Regions from separate parts of the Pseudomonas sp. MDT1-85 genome, predicted to be linked through region 3. Evidence: predicted binding sites of a transcription regulator. Region 3 holds the regulator's gene; each other region holds the start of a gene.
The links. Region 3 encodes sigma-54, which starts transcription at its own class of promoters, with help from an activator protein. Its sites were predicted from a motif close to ANTGGCATNNANNTTGCTNT; they were not measured.
Positions count from the first base shown of each region.

Region 1: glnA (glutamate--ammonia ligase) is a predicted target of sigma-54. The motif match lies at 1,894-1,913, and genes of this name have one in related genera.
Region 2: ACYZT2_RS09290 (flagellar basal body rod protein FlgF) is a predicted target of sigma-54. The motif match lies at 1,085-1,104, and genes of this name have one in related genera.

Region 1 is NZ_CM142715.1:626,806-631,595, reverse strand. Features, by position in the region: gene typA (translational GTPase TypA) at 1-85, opposite strand, end outside; gene thiI (tRNA uracil 4-sulfurtransferase ThiI) at 225-1,679, opposite strand; gene glnA (glutamate--ammonia ligase) at 2,011-3,417, shown strand; gene ACYZT2_RS02925 (DUF4124 domain-containing protein) at 3,716-4,231, shown strand; gene ACYZT2_RS02920 (DUF4124 domain-containing protein) at 4,228-4,790, shown strand, end outside.
Region 2 is NZ_CM142715.1:2,049,127-2,053,916, reverse strand. Features, by position in the region: gene flgG (flagellar basal-body rod protein FlgG) at 1-244, opposite strand, end outside; gene ACYZT2_RS09290 (flagellar basal body rod protein FlgF) at 290-1,030, opposite strand; gene ACYZT2_RS09285 (sigma-54-dependent transcriptional regulator) at 1,261-2,820, opposite strand; gene phhA (phenylalanine 4-monooxygenase) at 3,220-4,011, shown strand; gene ACYZT2_RS09275 (4a-hydroxytetrahydrobiopterin dehydratase) at 4,081-4,437, shown strand; gene ACYZT2_RS09270 (amino acid aminotransferase) at 4,437-4,790, shown strand, end outside.
Region 3 is NZ_CM142715.1:1,262,456-1,267,245, forward strand. Features, by position in the region: gene ACYZT2_RS05560 (ZIP family metal transporter) at 1-568, shown strand, start outside; gene ACYZT2_RS05565 (HPr family phosphocarrier protein) at 667-942, opposite strand; gene rapZ (RNase adapter RapZ) at 958-1,815, opposite strand; gene ptsN (PTS IIA-like nitrogen regulatory protein PtsN) at 1,818-2,282, opposite strand; gene hpf (ribosome hibernation-promoting factor, HPF/YfiA family) at 2,295-2,603, opposite strand; gene ACYZT2_RS05585 (RNA polymerase factor sigma-54) at 2,678-4,171, opposite strand; gene lptB (LPS export ABC transporter ATP-binding protein) at 4,357-4,790, opposite strand, start outside.

The DNA of each region.
Region 1 (4,790 bases), 640 kb from region 3:
ATTGACGCAAGAGTTTGTCTACCAGGGTGGTCTTACCATGGTCAACGTGAGCAATGATGGCGATGTTGCGTAGATTTTCGATCACTTGTGTATCTCGATCAGAGGATTCGGTGTGCTGACAAGTCTTGGCAGCGATTTACAGTAGAGTCAGGCCTTGCCGTTACAGCTTGACGGCAGAGTCGGGGGGCCGGTGACGCAGGCCACAGGCATACAGCCCCGGGCTCTTAGCTCGGTCGATAAACGCGCACATTGGCATGCCCCTCACTGAGCAAATGGTGGGCATGCAGGCGACTCATCACGCCTTTGTCGCAATACAGCAGGTACTGGCGAGTAGGGTCCAGTTCCTTGAAACGAGCGTTCAATGCATAAAACGGCATCGCTTGTACCTCAATGCCAACGAGGCCCAGCGGGTCGTCTTCAGCGGCATCCGGATGACGGATATCGATGACGATCTGACCAGCCAGCGCTTCGCTGACTTCTTCGATCTGCAAGTCCTGGCCCAATTCGTCGATCACGCGATCGATCGGCACCAGTTTGGCGTTCTCGAGCGCACGCTCAAGTACTGCCATGTCGAACTGTTGTTCTTCGTACTCCACGCGTGGACGCTTGGCGTGGGTCTTGGGGTTCACCGAGATGACCCCACAGTATTCCGGCATGTGCTTGGCGAAGTCGGCAGTACCGATTTCGTTGGCCAGGTCGATGATGTCCTGCTTGTGACTGGCGATCAGCGGACGCAAGACCAGCTTGTCGGTCACGCAGTCGATCACGGACAGGTTCGGCAACGTTTGGCTCGACACCTGGGAAATCGCTTCGCCGGTGACCAGCGCTTCGATCTCCAGCCGATCGGCAATACGGGAAGCAGCGCGCAACATCATACGCTTCAAAACTACGCCCATATGACTGTTATCGACTTTCCCGAGAATTTCTCCCAGTACTTCCTCGAACGGCACACTGACAAATAACACGCGTTGGGAGCTGCCGTACTTCTTCCAGATGAAATGCGCGACTTCCATAACGCCCAGTTCATGGGCTCGTCCGCCCAGATTGAAGAAGCAGAAATGGCTCATCAGCCCGCGGCGCATGATCTGGTAGGCGGCGACGGTGGAATCGAAGCCACCGGACATCAGCACAAGCGTCTGTTCCAGGGCACCCAGCGGATAACCGCCGATGCTGTTGTGCTGGCTGTGGATCACGAACAACCGTTTGTCGCGAATTTCGATGCGAACTTCGATTTCAGGCTCTTTGAGCGAGATTCCGGCGGCGCCGCACTGACGACGCAGTTGGCTGCCGACGTATTTCTCGACGTCCATGGAGCTGAATTCGTGCTTGCCGGCACGCTTGCAGCGCACCGAAAAAATCTTCCCGGCCAAGGCGTCACCGAAATGCTGTTTGCACTTGGCGACGATGTCGTCGAAGTCGCCCAACGGGTATTCATCGACCTGCAGGAAATGCGCGATGCCCGGCATGCAGCTCAGGCGCTCGGTCATCTCCTTCAGGGCTTTCGGCTCGCTGACGCGGGTTTCCAGCTCGAGGTTGTCCCACACACCGTTCACCACCACAGCCGGGTCCAGATCGCGGAGCACGGTACGGATGTTTTTGGCCAACTGGCGGATGAAACGCATCCGTACCGGGCGGCTCTTGATGGTGATCTCGGGGAAGACTTTTACGATTAGTTTCATGAAAACAGCGCGCGCTGGGCCAGCCGAAAAAGGGGGGCGCGGATTATAGCGGAAATTGCTCAAGGTTTAACCAGTTAATGTGTAGAAGGTTTTGCGCGCACCAAAACAGGTCATTTATAGAATTCGACGCTACATTACAGGGCGAGGTTTGGCGCTTTTCGAGGCTTTGCACCTTTATAAGCGTGATATTGGGGCAAAAAACCCATGGTGGGGCACTGGCATGCAATTTGCTCCCTTGTGAGGCAGGTTGCCTTGGCAGAGTATTCGCGCCGGCATCACCCACATTCCAAGGGCCATCCACTACCAAGCCCGAAGCCACCCGGAGGACACTATGTCGAAGTCGGTTCAACTCATCAAAGATCATGACGTCAAGTGGATTGATCTGCGCTTCACGGACACCAAAGGCACTCAGCACCACGTGACCATGCCGGCTCGCGATGGGCTGGATGAAGCTTTCTTCGAAGAAGGCAAAATGTTCGACGGTTCCTCCATCGCTGGCTGGAAAGGCATCGAAGCTTCCGACATGATCCTGATGCCGGACGACAGCACTGCCGTTCTCGACCCGTTCACCGAAGAGCCAACCCTGATCCTGGTTTGCGACGTGATCGAGCCTTCGACCATGCAAGGCTACGACCGTGACCCACGTGCGATCGCCAAGCGTGCCGAGGAATACCTGAAGTCGACCGGTATCGGTGACACCGTATTCGTGGGTCCAGAGCCTGAGTTCTTCATCTTCGACGAAGTGAAGTTCAAGTCCGACATCTCCGGTTCGATGTTCAAAATCTTCTCCGAACAAGGTTCGTGGATGTCCGACCAGGACGTGGAAGGCGGCAACAAAGGCCACCGTCCAGGTGTCAAAGGCGGCTACTTCCCTGTTCCGCCGTTCGACCACGACCACGAAATCCGTACCTCCATGTGCAACGCCATGGAAGAAATGGGCCTGATCATCGAAGTTCACCACCACGAAGTGGCGACTGCCGGTCAGAACGAAATCGGCGTGAAGTTCAACACCCTGGTTGCCAAGGCTGACGAAGTTCAAACCCTGAAGTACTGCGTACACAACGTTGCTGACGCATACGGCCGCACCGCGACCTTCATGCCTAAGCCTCTGTACGGCGACAACGGTTCGGGTATGCACGTTCACCTGTCCATCGCCAAAGATGGCAAGAACACCTTCGCTGGCGAAGGCTATGCCGGTCTGTCCGACACCGCTCTGTACTTCATCGGCGGCATCATCAAGCACGGTAAGGCTCTGAACGGCTTCACCAACCCGTCGACCAACTCCTACAAGCGTCTGGTCCCAGGTTTCGAAGCGCCAGTGATGCTGGCCTACTCGGCTCGCAACCGTTCGGCTTCGATCCGTATTCCTTACGTGTCCAGCCCTCGCGCTCGCCGTATCGAAGCTCGCTTCCCGGATCCGGCAGCTAACCCGTACCTGGGCTTCGCTGCACTGTTGATGGCTGGCCTGGACGGCATCCAGAACAAGATCCACCCAGGCGACGCTGCTGACAAAAACCTGTACGACCTGCCGCCTGAAGAGGCGAAAGAGATCCCACAAGTTTGCGGCAGCCTGAAAGAAGCCCTGGAGGAGCTGGACAAAGGTCGTGCGTTCCTGACCAAAGGCGGCGTTTTCAGCGACGATTTCATCGACGCCTACATCGCTCTGAAAAGCGAAGAAGAAATCAAGGTTCGTACCTTCGTACACCCACTGGAATATGAGCTGTACTACAGCTGCTGATCCGGTAGCGCCGCGCTACGCGGCGTGACAAAAGAGAGGCCTCCTTCGGGAGGCCTTTTTTATGGGCACAATTCTGCGACCGACGATGAACCAATGTGGGAGCGAGCCTGCTCGCGAAGGCGTTTGATCATTCAACATTGATATTGATTGAGCCGGCGCTTTCGCGAGCAGGCTCGCTCCCACAGGGGTTTATGGTGTTTGGGCGATTTCGGGAAATCATTCCCAGATGTTTATGTATTGGGCAACCGCCGCCCCTGACCTATGCTGCAATCCAACGCTTTCGTTTCTGGTCGATTTTATGGGTCGTGGTTTTCTATTCATCTTGCTGCTGATCGCCCTGCCCGCCGCAGCGCAGATCTATAAGTACACCGACGTCGACGGCAACACCGCCTACAGCAATCAACCGCCCGACGGTGTTAAAGCTCAACCGGTCGAATTGCCTCCGCTCAACCGTGTCGAAAGTCAGCCGTCGGGCGAATCTGCACCGCCTGCCGAAGCCAACGGCCGTGAGCAACCTCGCAGCGCCTACGAGGTACTGGAACTGACCGGCCTGCCCACCGAAGAGGCGTTGCGCGCCAACAACGGCACTTTCACCGTCAGCGTACTGATCAAGCCGCGCCTGCAAGGGCCTCATTTATTGAGGTTGCTGCTGGATGATCAGCCCTACGGCCAACCGAGCAACGTGCCGATCCTGCAACTGGTGAACGTCGATCGCGGCGAACACAGCCTCGCGGTGCAGGTGATCGATGGGGAAAATCTGGTGCAGCAAAGTCCCACCGTGACGTTTACCGTACAACGGGTGCATAAGCCGTGAGGGTGTGGCTACTGATCGCCTGCTTGATCGCCCTGCCGGTCACGGCCGAGGTGTTCACCTACGTCGACGCCCAGGGCAATCGAGTCTTCACCGATCAGCCAGGCTCCGGCAAGGCCAAGCGTGTGCCGATAGCACCGAGCAATCGCATGTCCGCCAACCCCACCGGTGCAACGCCGGTCATTGCCGGTAAAAAGACCGAAACAAAACCGTTTTTCCACTACGACATGCTCCGCGTACTGGTGCCGGAGCCAGACGCCACTGTCCGCAGCAGCGCCGGAGAACTAATCGTCAGTGTCACCAGCGAACCCGGCCTGCAACGGGACCATCGCTACCGACTGCTACTCGACGGCCAACCCACCGCAGAGCCCGCCCCAAGCCCGGTATTCGCCCTGAGCAACATCGATCGCGGCAGCCATAACCTCTCTGTGGAAATCCTCGACGAGCAGGGCCGCATCGTTGAGCGCACAGCCAACCAGCCGTTCCACATGCTGCGCATCTCCCTCGCGCAGAAGCGCCAGGTCAATCCCTGCGCCCTCGTCGATTACGGCCAACGACCGGA
Region 2 (4,790 bases), 790 kb from region 3:
TGAAGTTTTTCTGAGTCCCGACGATGCGCACACCGGTACCCACTTGCAGACCCGACGGCAATTCGCTGTCCTGGGTCGATTGGGCGCCTGGCTGGCGTTTGATCTGATACAGCAAGTCCTGGAACTCGGCGCGGTCACGTTTGAAACCCGTGGTCGAAACGTTTGCCAGGTTGTTGGAAATGGTGGTGAGGTTGGTGTCCTGGGCGGACAGACCTGTTTTGGCAACCCATAGAGCCGGAAGCATTCGATTCTCCTCGTGCGCCTGTTTTACGGCGCGACGTTCTGATAATTAGCTGATCTGCAAGACCCGAGCCATGGCCTGGTCATCGTCTTTGGCGGTGTTCATCATCTTGATGTGCAGTTCGAACTGCTTGGCCAACGCCAGCACCGAAGTCATTTCTTCCACGGCATTGACGTTGCTCGACTCCAGGAATCCAGACACCAGTTTGACGTTGGCATCGGCCTGCGCCGGCTTGCCATCCTTGGTGTGGATCGAACCGTCCAGGCCTTTGGTCATGTTCTTGAAGTCCGGATTGACCAGTTTGATGCGGTCGACTTCGGCCATCACGCGAGGGCCTTCGCCCATTGCACGGATGCTGATGGTGCCATCTTCGCCGACTTCGATTTGCTGCTCGGGCGGCACGGCAATCGGCCCGCCATTGCCTATCACCGGCATACCGTTGCCGGCACGTAGCACGCCCAGCGCGTCAACGTTCAGGCTGCCGGTGCGCACGTAGCTTTCACCGCCATCGGGGTTCTGCACGGCGATCCAGCCATTGCCCTGCACCGCGACATCGAGGTCACGACCGGTTTGCACCAGCGCACCTGGGGAGAAGTCGGTGGCCGGACGCTCGGTCATGGCAAACGCACGCGCCGGAAAGCTGTCACCAAACACTGGCATCGAACGGGCCTGTTCCAGGTCCTTCTGAAAACCGTTGGTAGAGATGTTCGCCAGGTTGTTGGCATGAGCCTTCTGCGCCAGTGCATTCTGGCTGGCGCCGGTCATTGCCACATAAAGGTACTTGTCCACACTCTTTCCTCTGCATGCCGGACGTTTGCCGCCCACCGCTGTACTGCTGAGCCATAAGCAATTTGCAGACCAACTTTTTTCTGGCGGCGCCGGGCCCGGCAAACAGAGGACTTGAGGGATTCAGAAGGGATTGGGGGAATGTGTAGAAGACGAAAAACCGGCGGTGTTCTGCCGCTTACGGCAAGCGTCGACCTCTAGGGCTCAACGCATGCGTGTAGCAGCTGCCGGCGCTAGCCCGGCTCTTTGCCGACTTCGTACTCACGCAACTTATTGGCAATGGTCGTATGGGAAACCCCCAGCCGCTTGCCCAGTTGCCGACTACTCGGATGCTCGGAGTACAAGCGCTCCAGTACGGCTTTCTCGAAGCGACCGACAATCTCGTCCAGCCCGCCCTCAAGGGAAAAATCGCCAAGCGGCTGACGCACGCCGTAGTCCGGCAGACGAATGTGCTCGGCTTTGACAGTCCCGCCGTCGCACAGGGAAACCGCTTGGAACAGTACGTTTTCCAATTGCCGCACGTTACCCGGCCAATGGTAATGACTGAGCCGTTCCATTGCCGCTGGGGCCAGTTTCGGCAACGGGCAACCGATCTGCCGACTGGCCTGATCGAGGAAGTGTTCCACCAGCGGCGCCAATCCGTCGAGGCATTCGCGCAGCGGCGGGATGTGCAGCGAGAGCACGTTCAAGCGGTGGTACAAATCCTGGCGAAACTCACCGCGAGCGCACAACTCGGACAAGTCCACTTGAGTCGCGCAGATCACCCGCACATCCAGATAGACCTCTTCATCGCTGCCGACACGACGGAAGCATCCGTCCTGCAGAAAGCGCAGCAATTTCACCTGCAAGCGCGGGCTCATTTCGCCGACACCATCGAGAAACAACGTACCGCCCGCCGTCAGCTCCAACAGCCCGAGCTTGCCTTCGGCCCGCGCCCCTTCGAAGGCGCCGGGGCCGTAGCCGAACAATTCGGTCTCGGCCATGGACTCCGGCAGACCGGCGCAGTTGAGCGCCATCAGTGGTGACTGCCCACGCGGGCTCGCCAAGTGACAGGCCCGCGCCAACAATTCTTTGCCGGTGCCGGTTTCGCCTTCTATCAATAGCGGCGCATCCAGCGGTGCCATGCGTCGCGCTTCGCGCACCACCGCCGCCATCACTTTCGAGCTTTGGAAAATGCTGTCGAAGCCGCGCAATTCCTGCTTGCGCACGTTATAGATGCGCTCGCCCACCCGGTCCGCCCGATGCAACGTCAACACCGCGCCGGCCATGGCCTCGCTTTCGTCATGCTCCGATTGCAGCGGCGCGATGTCGGCGAGAAACACGTCACCCTTGACCTTGACCCGCAAGCCGTTGATCCGCGATTTGTTGGCGCGCACCAGCTCCGGCAAATCGAAATCCTCGGCGTACCGCGACAGCGGAATCCCCGGCACCTCGTCCACCCGCACCCCGAGCAACTGCGCTGCTGCACGGTTGGCCGCGACGATGGAGCCGCCCATGTCGATCGACAGCACCGGAAACTCCAGGGCACCGAGCAAGGCGTTGAGCTCCATGTGCCGACGCTCGCTAGGCATCAGCCCTACGCGCTTGACGCCGAATACCCCGCCAATCGCCTCGAACTTCGGACGCAACGCCTGGAACTGAATGTTGATCAGGTTCGGGCAGTGCAGGTAGATCGCATTGCCGTGCTCACCGCCCACTTCGCCGCGAGCGACGTTGATCCCGTACTCGACCAGCAAGTTGAGAATGTCGCGCAGGATACCGATGCGGTTCTGGCAGTGAACTTTGATACGCATATAAAGGCCCGAAAAATGGTGAGTGAGGTTGATGCCGAGCGCACAACCTGTGGGAGCGGGCTTGCTCGCGAAAGCGTCGGACCATCCAACATTGATGTATCAGACAGACCGCCTTCGCGAGCAAGCCCGCTCCTACAGGGATACCTGGTAGACCGACGTATTTTTCTGCCGAGGCACTCAAATAGTCGTCAAGATTATGTGACACCCGTGCGCCATTTCAAACCCGCAAATATCAATACTTGCGCCATAGCAGCCAATCCGTAACGAATACTTTACGAAAAGTGCTGATTTTTCCTACATGCAACGACGATCACCTGCTGCAACACCGCACGCCTTGGGGTATTTCTAGGTCTATAGCTGTACACACAACAAGAACGGATCCCCTAGCAGGAGAGCAGCATGAAGCAGACGCAATACGTGGCTCGCGAGCCCGATGCGCAAGGTTTTATCGAATACCCCGCCGAAGAACACGCGGTGTGGAACACGCTGATCACTCGCCAGCTGAAAGTGGTCGAGGGCCGTGCGTGCCAGGAATACCTGGACGGTATCGAAAAACTCGGTCTGCCTCACGACCGCATTCCGCAACTCGGTGAAATCAACAAGGTCCTCGGTGAAACCACCGGCTGGCAGGTTGCCCGAGTCCCCGCACTGATTCCCTTCCAGACCTTTTTCGAATTGCTGGCGAACAAGCAGTTCCCGGTGGCGACGTTTATTCGTACCCGCGAAGAGCTGGATTACCTGCAAGAACCGGACATTTTCCACGAGATCTTTGGCCACTGTCCGCTGCTGACCAACCCCTGGTTCGCCGAATTCACCCACACCTACGGCAAACTTGGCCTACAGGCCTCCAAGGAAGAACGCGTGTACCTGGCGCGCCTGTACTGGATGACCATCGAGTTCGGCCTGGTCGACACGCCACAAGGCCTGCGCATCTACGGTGGCGGCATTCTGTCCTCGCCCAAAGAAACCGTTTACTGCCTGTCGGACGAACCAGAGCATCAGGCCTTCGATCCGCTGGAATGCATGCGCACGCCGTACCGCATCGACATTCTGCAACCGCTGTACTTTGTCCTGCCGAGCCTCAAGCGCCTGTTCGATCTGGCCCACGAAGACATCATGGACATGGTCAAGCAAGGTATGCAGCTGGGGTTGCACGCGCCGAAATTTCCGCCAAAGCCCAAAGCGGCCTGAGCAGATCCCGCTCGCGACTTGCGCGCAAAAATAGTAATTTCCAACAAGAATCGAATTCAGGAACACACCATGAACGCTCTGAACCAAGCCCATTGCGAAGCCTGCCAAGCCGGCGCCCCTCAGGTCAGCGACGAAGAATTGCCGATCCTGATCAAGCAGATCCCTGACTGGAACATCGAAGTCCGCGACAGTGTGATGCAGCTGGAAAAAGTTTTCCTGTTCAAGAACTTCAAACACGCGCTGGCATTCACCAACGCCGTCGGCGAAATCTCCGAGGCCGAAGGTCACCACCCAGGCCTGCTGACCGAGTGGGGCAAAGTCACCGTCACCTGGTGGAGCCACTCCATCAAAGGCCTGCACCGCAACGACTTCATCATGGCCGCGCGCACTGACGAAGTGGCCAAAGACGCCGAGGGCCGTAAATAATGCATTTCGACGCCATCGGCCGAGTACCCGGCGATCCGATTCTCGGCCTGATGGAGGCCTATGCGCTGGACCCTGACCCACGCAAATTTGATCTCGGCGTGGGTGTCTATAAAGACGCCCAGGGCCTGACGCCAATCCCCGAAGCGGTGAAGCTCGCCGAGCAGCACCTGGTGGAGCGTCAATCCACCAAGACCTACATCGGCGGTCACGGCAATGTAGCGTTCGGCAAAGTCATCAACGAGTTGGTGCTTGGCGCTGATTCGGCATTGATCGCCGAACAACGGGCCGGCGCGACTCAAACACCGGGCGGCACTGGCGCGCTGCGTTTGAGCGCCGACTTCATCGCCCAATGC
Region 3 (4,790 bases):
GCCTTGGGCGGCCAGCGGCCTGATCAGCTTCGGCATACTGCTGGGTGCATTCGGGCTGTTTCTGGTGGATCGCAGGGTGTCTGGCACTACGCCCGAAATGCTCGTGGGGACACTGGAGCGATCGGTGATCCCACCGCGGATCTGGTTGTTTGTGTTTGCCATCATCGCCCACAACATCCCCGAAGGCATGGCGGTCGGCGTCTCGGCCGGCGGTGGCATGCCCGACGCCGACAGCCTGGCCATGGGCATCGCCTTGCAGGATGTACCGGAAGGGCTGGTGATTGCGTTGGTGTTGGCTGGAGCAGGAATGTCGCGGATCAAGGCGTTCCTGGTCGGTGCTGCGTCAGGGTTTGTCGAGCCAGTCTTTGCACTGTTGTGCGCCTGGCTGGTGAGCCTGGCCGAACTGCTGTTGCCTTTGGGGCTCGCACTGGCGGCCGGTGCGATGCTGCTGGTGGTGACTCACGAAGTCATTCCCGAATCGCGCCGCCATGGTCACGAAAAACTGGCGAGTCTAGGTCTGCTGATGGGGTTTTGTTTGATGATGGTGATGGATACAGCGTTGGCCTGAAAAAAGATCAAAAGATCGCAGCCTCGTTTCACTCGACAGCTCCTACGCCGATCCTTGTAGGAGCTGTCGAGTGAAACGAGGCTGCGATCTTTTGACTTTTATCCGCCTTCGTCGAAGTAGTTGTTGATCAACGCCACCAGCGCATCCAGCGCTTCCTGTTCCTGATGCCCTTCAGTACTCAGATAGATTTTGGTGCCCTTGCCAGCCGCCAGCATCATCATCGCCATGATGCTTTTGCCGTCAACCGTGGTCTCTGGTGTGCGGCCCACTCTGATCGAGCAATCCGGATACTGCCCAGCCACCCCAACGAATTTTGCAGACGCGCGGGCATGCAGGCCCAGCTTGTTGATGATTTCGATTTCCAGAGCAGGCATCGCGATGTGAATCCTTTAGCTGAGGTCGCGGTGGCGGACCTGGACGTTCTTCAGGGTTTTTTGCAGGACCTGGCCCAGACGTTCGGTCAGGTAGACAGAGCGGTGATGCCCGCCGGTGCAGCCAATGGCAATGGTGACATAGGCGCGATTGCTGGCGGCAAAGCGGGGTAGCCACTTGAGCAAATATGAGGAAATGTCCTGGAACATCTCTTCGACGTCTGGCTGTGCCGCCAGGTATTCGGCCACCGGTTGATCGAGCCCGGACTGTGCCCGTAGCTCCGGCTTCCAGTAAGGGTTGGGCAGGCAGCGCACGTCGAACACCAGATCGGCGTCCACCGGCATGCCACGCTTGAACCCGAAAGATTCCACCAGGAACGCAGTACCAGGCTCCGGCTGATTCAGCAGGCGCAACTTGATGGTATCGCGTAGCTGATACAGGTTCAGATTGGTGGTGTTGACCTTGAGGTCGGCCAGATCGGCAATAGGCCCCAGCAGATTGGTTTCGTCCTGGATCGCCTCCGCCAATGAGCGATTGGCGCTGCTCAGCGGGTGACGACGGCGAGTTTCCGAAAAACGTTTGAGCAAGGTTTCTTCGTCGGCGTCCAGGTACAGCACATCGCACTGGATATGCCGGCTGCGGACTTCTTCCAGCAGTTCGGGAAACCGTGACAGGTGGCTGGGCAAGTTACGTGCATCGATGGACACGGCCACAAGCGGTTGTGCCAGTTCGGTGTGAATCAGCGCGCGTTCGGCCAGTTCCGGCAGCAAGCCGGCAGGCAGGTTGTCGATGCAGTAATAGCCGTTGTCCTCGAGCACATCGAGGGCGGTACTTTTACCTGAGCCGGAGCGGCCGCTGACGATGATCAGGCGCATGATTAGTGACCGTTCTGCTCGTCCAGGACAACCTGATACAAGGCTTCGTTGCTCGGGGCACGGCGCAGTTTTTCACGCACTTCCTTGCGATCGAGCATGCTGGCGATCTGGCGCAGTAGCTCCAGGTGCGCATCGGTGGCGGCTTCCGGGACCAGCAGAACGAACAGCAAGTCAACCGGGGCACCGTCGATGGCGTCGAAATCGATAGGGGCTTCCAGATGCAGCAGGGCACTGATTGGCGAGGTGCAGCCTTTGAGCCGGCAATGGGGGATGGCGATGCCGTTGCCGAAACCGGTAGAACCGAGTTTCTCACGGGCAATCAGGGCCTCGAAGACGTCCTGCATTTCCAGATCCGGTACTTCGCGGTGGATAAGGTTGGCAATCTGCTCGAGGGCTTTCTTTTTACTGCCACCCGGCGCGTTCACTTGGGAACGGCCGGGGGTCAGGATGGTTTCTAGTCGGATCATGGATTGGGGGTGTTAACGACCGGTCGCGCCCTGGAGGAGGCTCTGGGTCTTTTCCTTATGCTTTTTGAGTTGGCGATCCAGCTTGTCGGTCAGCAGGTCGATGGCGGCATACATGTCCGTATGCTCGGCATTGGCGACCACTTCTCCGCCGGGAATATGCAGCGTGGCTTCGATCTTCTGCAGCAGTTTTTCGACGTTCATCGTGACTTGCACATTGGTGATCTTGTCGAAATGCCTCTCCAATCGGTCGAGTTTTTCGCCGATGTAGGTGCGCAGGGGTTCGGTCACTTCCAGTTGGTGTCCACTGATGTTGACTTGCATACAGCTTCTCCTTCGTTGCCAGTGCATAAAGCGGTAGATCAGATGATCTACCACTGGAACGCTGTGGCGTGGCTCTACATCAACCGCTTGCGTTCGCTCGAAGGCGCGATCCCGAGGGATTCGCGGTACTTGGCGACGGTGCGGCGAGCCACCTGAATGCCTTGTGCCTCCAGTAAACCAGCGATCTTGCTGTCACTCAACGGCTTTTTCTGATTTTCCGCGGCAACCAGTTTTTTGATGATCGCGCGAATCGCTGTGGACGAGCATTCACCGCCTTCGGAGGTACTGACGTGGCTGGAAAAAAAGTATTTCAGTTCATAGATGCCCCGTGGGGTATGCATGAATTTTTGCGTGGTCACCCGTGAAATCGTCGATTCATGCATGCCCACCGCTTCGGCAATGTCATGCAGCACCAACGGCTTCATGGCTTCGTCACCGTATTCAAGAAAGCCGCGCTGATGCTCGACGATCTGGGTGGCGACTTTCATCAGGGTTTCATTGCGGCTTTGCAGGCTCTTGATGAACCAGCGAGCTTCCTGCAACTGATTACGCATGAAGGTATTGTCAGCGCTGGTATCGGCGCGGCGCACAAAACCGGCGTATTGGGCATTGACCCGCAGGCGTGGCACCGATTCCTGATTCAGCTCCACCAGCCAGCGCTCGTTGTCCTTGCGCACAATCACGTCGGGAACGACGTATTCGGCTTCGGTGGACTCGATCTGTGAGCCCGGGCGTGGGTTGAGGCTCTGGACCAATTCAATAACCTGGCGCAGCTCATCTTCCTTGAGCTTCATGCGGCGCATCAGCTGGCTGTAGTCGCGGCTGCCGAGCATGTCGATGTAATCGGTGACCAGGCGCTTGGCCTCGGCCAGCCAAGGGGTCTTGGCGGACAGTTGGCGCAATTGCAGCAGCAGGCATTCCCCGAGGTTGCGGGCGCCGATGCCAGCGGGTTCGAATTGCTGAATGCGGTGCAGGACGGCTTCGATTTCGTCCAGTTCGATGTCCAGTTCCGGGTCGAACGCTTCGAGGATTTCCTCGAGGGTTTCGTCCAGGTAGCCCTGATTGTTGATGCAATCGATCAGGGTTACGGCGATCAGACGATCGGTGTCGGACATCGGTGCCAGGTTCAGCTGCCAGAGCAAATGACTTTGCAGGCTTTCACCGACCGACGTACGGGTGGTGAAATCCCACTCGTCGTCATCGTTGCTCGGCAGGCTGCTGGCGCTGGTCTGGTAGACGTCCTCCCACGCAGTATCGACGGGCAATTCGTTGGGAATTCGCTCGTTCCAGTCGCCTTCCTCGAGGTTATCCACCGTCGGAGCGGTTTCCTGGTAGGAGGGTTCCTGGACATCGGCGTTGGGTTTCTGTTCGGCGCTATCGGCCAAGGGGTCGGCGTTATCGAAGTCGTCGCCTTCTTCCTGGCGTTCGAGCATCGGATTGGACTCCAGGGCCTCCTGGATTTCCTGTTGCAGGTCCAGGGTCGACAATTGGAGCAGGCGGATGGCCTGTTGCAGCTGCGGTGTCATCGTCAGCTGCTGGCCCATTCTCAAGACTAGCGATGGTTTCATGGCAGGGGCTTAACACCTTATTCGCCGGCGCACATGCGCCATCCACTACAGGGCGCCGAAGCGCCAAACATAAGCAAATTATATGCCTGAAACTGAAGTGTTTGCCTAGAGCGCTGTAACAATAAAAAGTTATTGATTTTTTATTGAAGCGAGCGCTCTCTCGGCGACCCGGGCACCTCGGGTGCTTACAGGCGGAACTCGTGGCCCAGATACACTTCCTTGACCAGTTCATTGGCCAGGATGGTGGCGGAGTCACCTTCAGCGATCAGTTGGCCATCGTTGACGATGTAGGCGGTTTCGCAGATATCCAGGGTCTCACGAACGTTATGGTCCGTGATCAGCACGCCAATGCCTTTGGCCTTGAGGTGATGGATGATCTGCTTGATGTCGCCCACCGAAATCGGGTCTACACCGGCGAAAGGTTCGTCGAGGAGGATGAATTTCGGATTGGTAGCCAGTGCCCGGGCGATTTCCACGCGGCGGCGTTCACCACCGGACAGGCTCATGCCGAGATTGTCGCGGATGTGGTGGATGTGAAATTCCTGCAGCAGGCTTTCCAGCTCCTGGCGACGACCGGCCTTGTCGAGCTCCTTGCGGGTCTCGAGGATGGCCATAATGT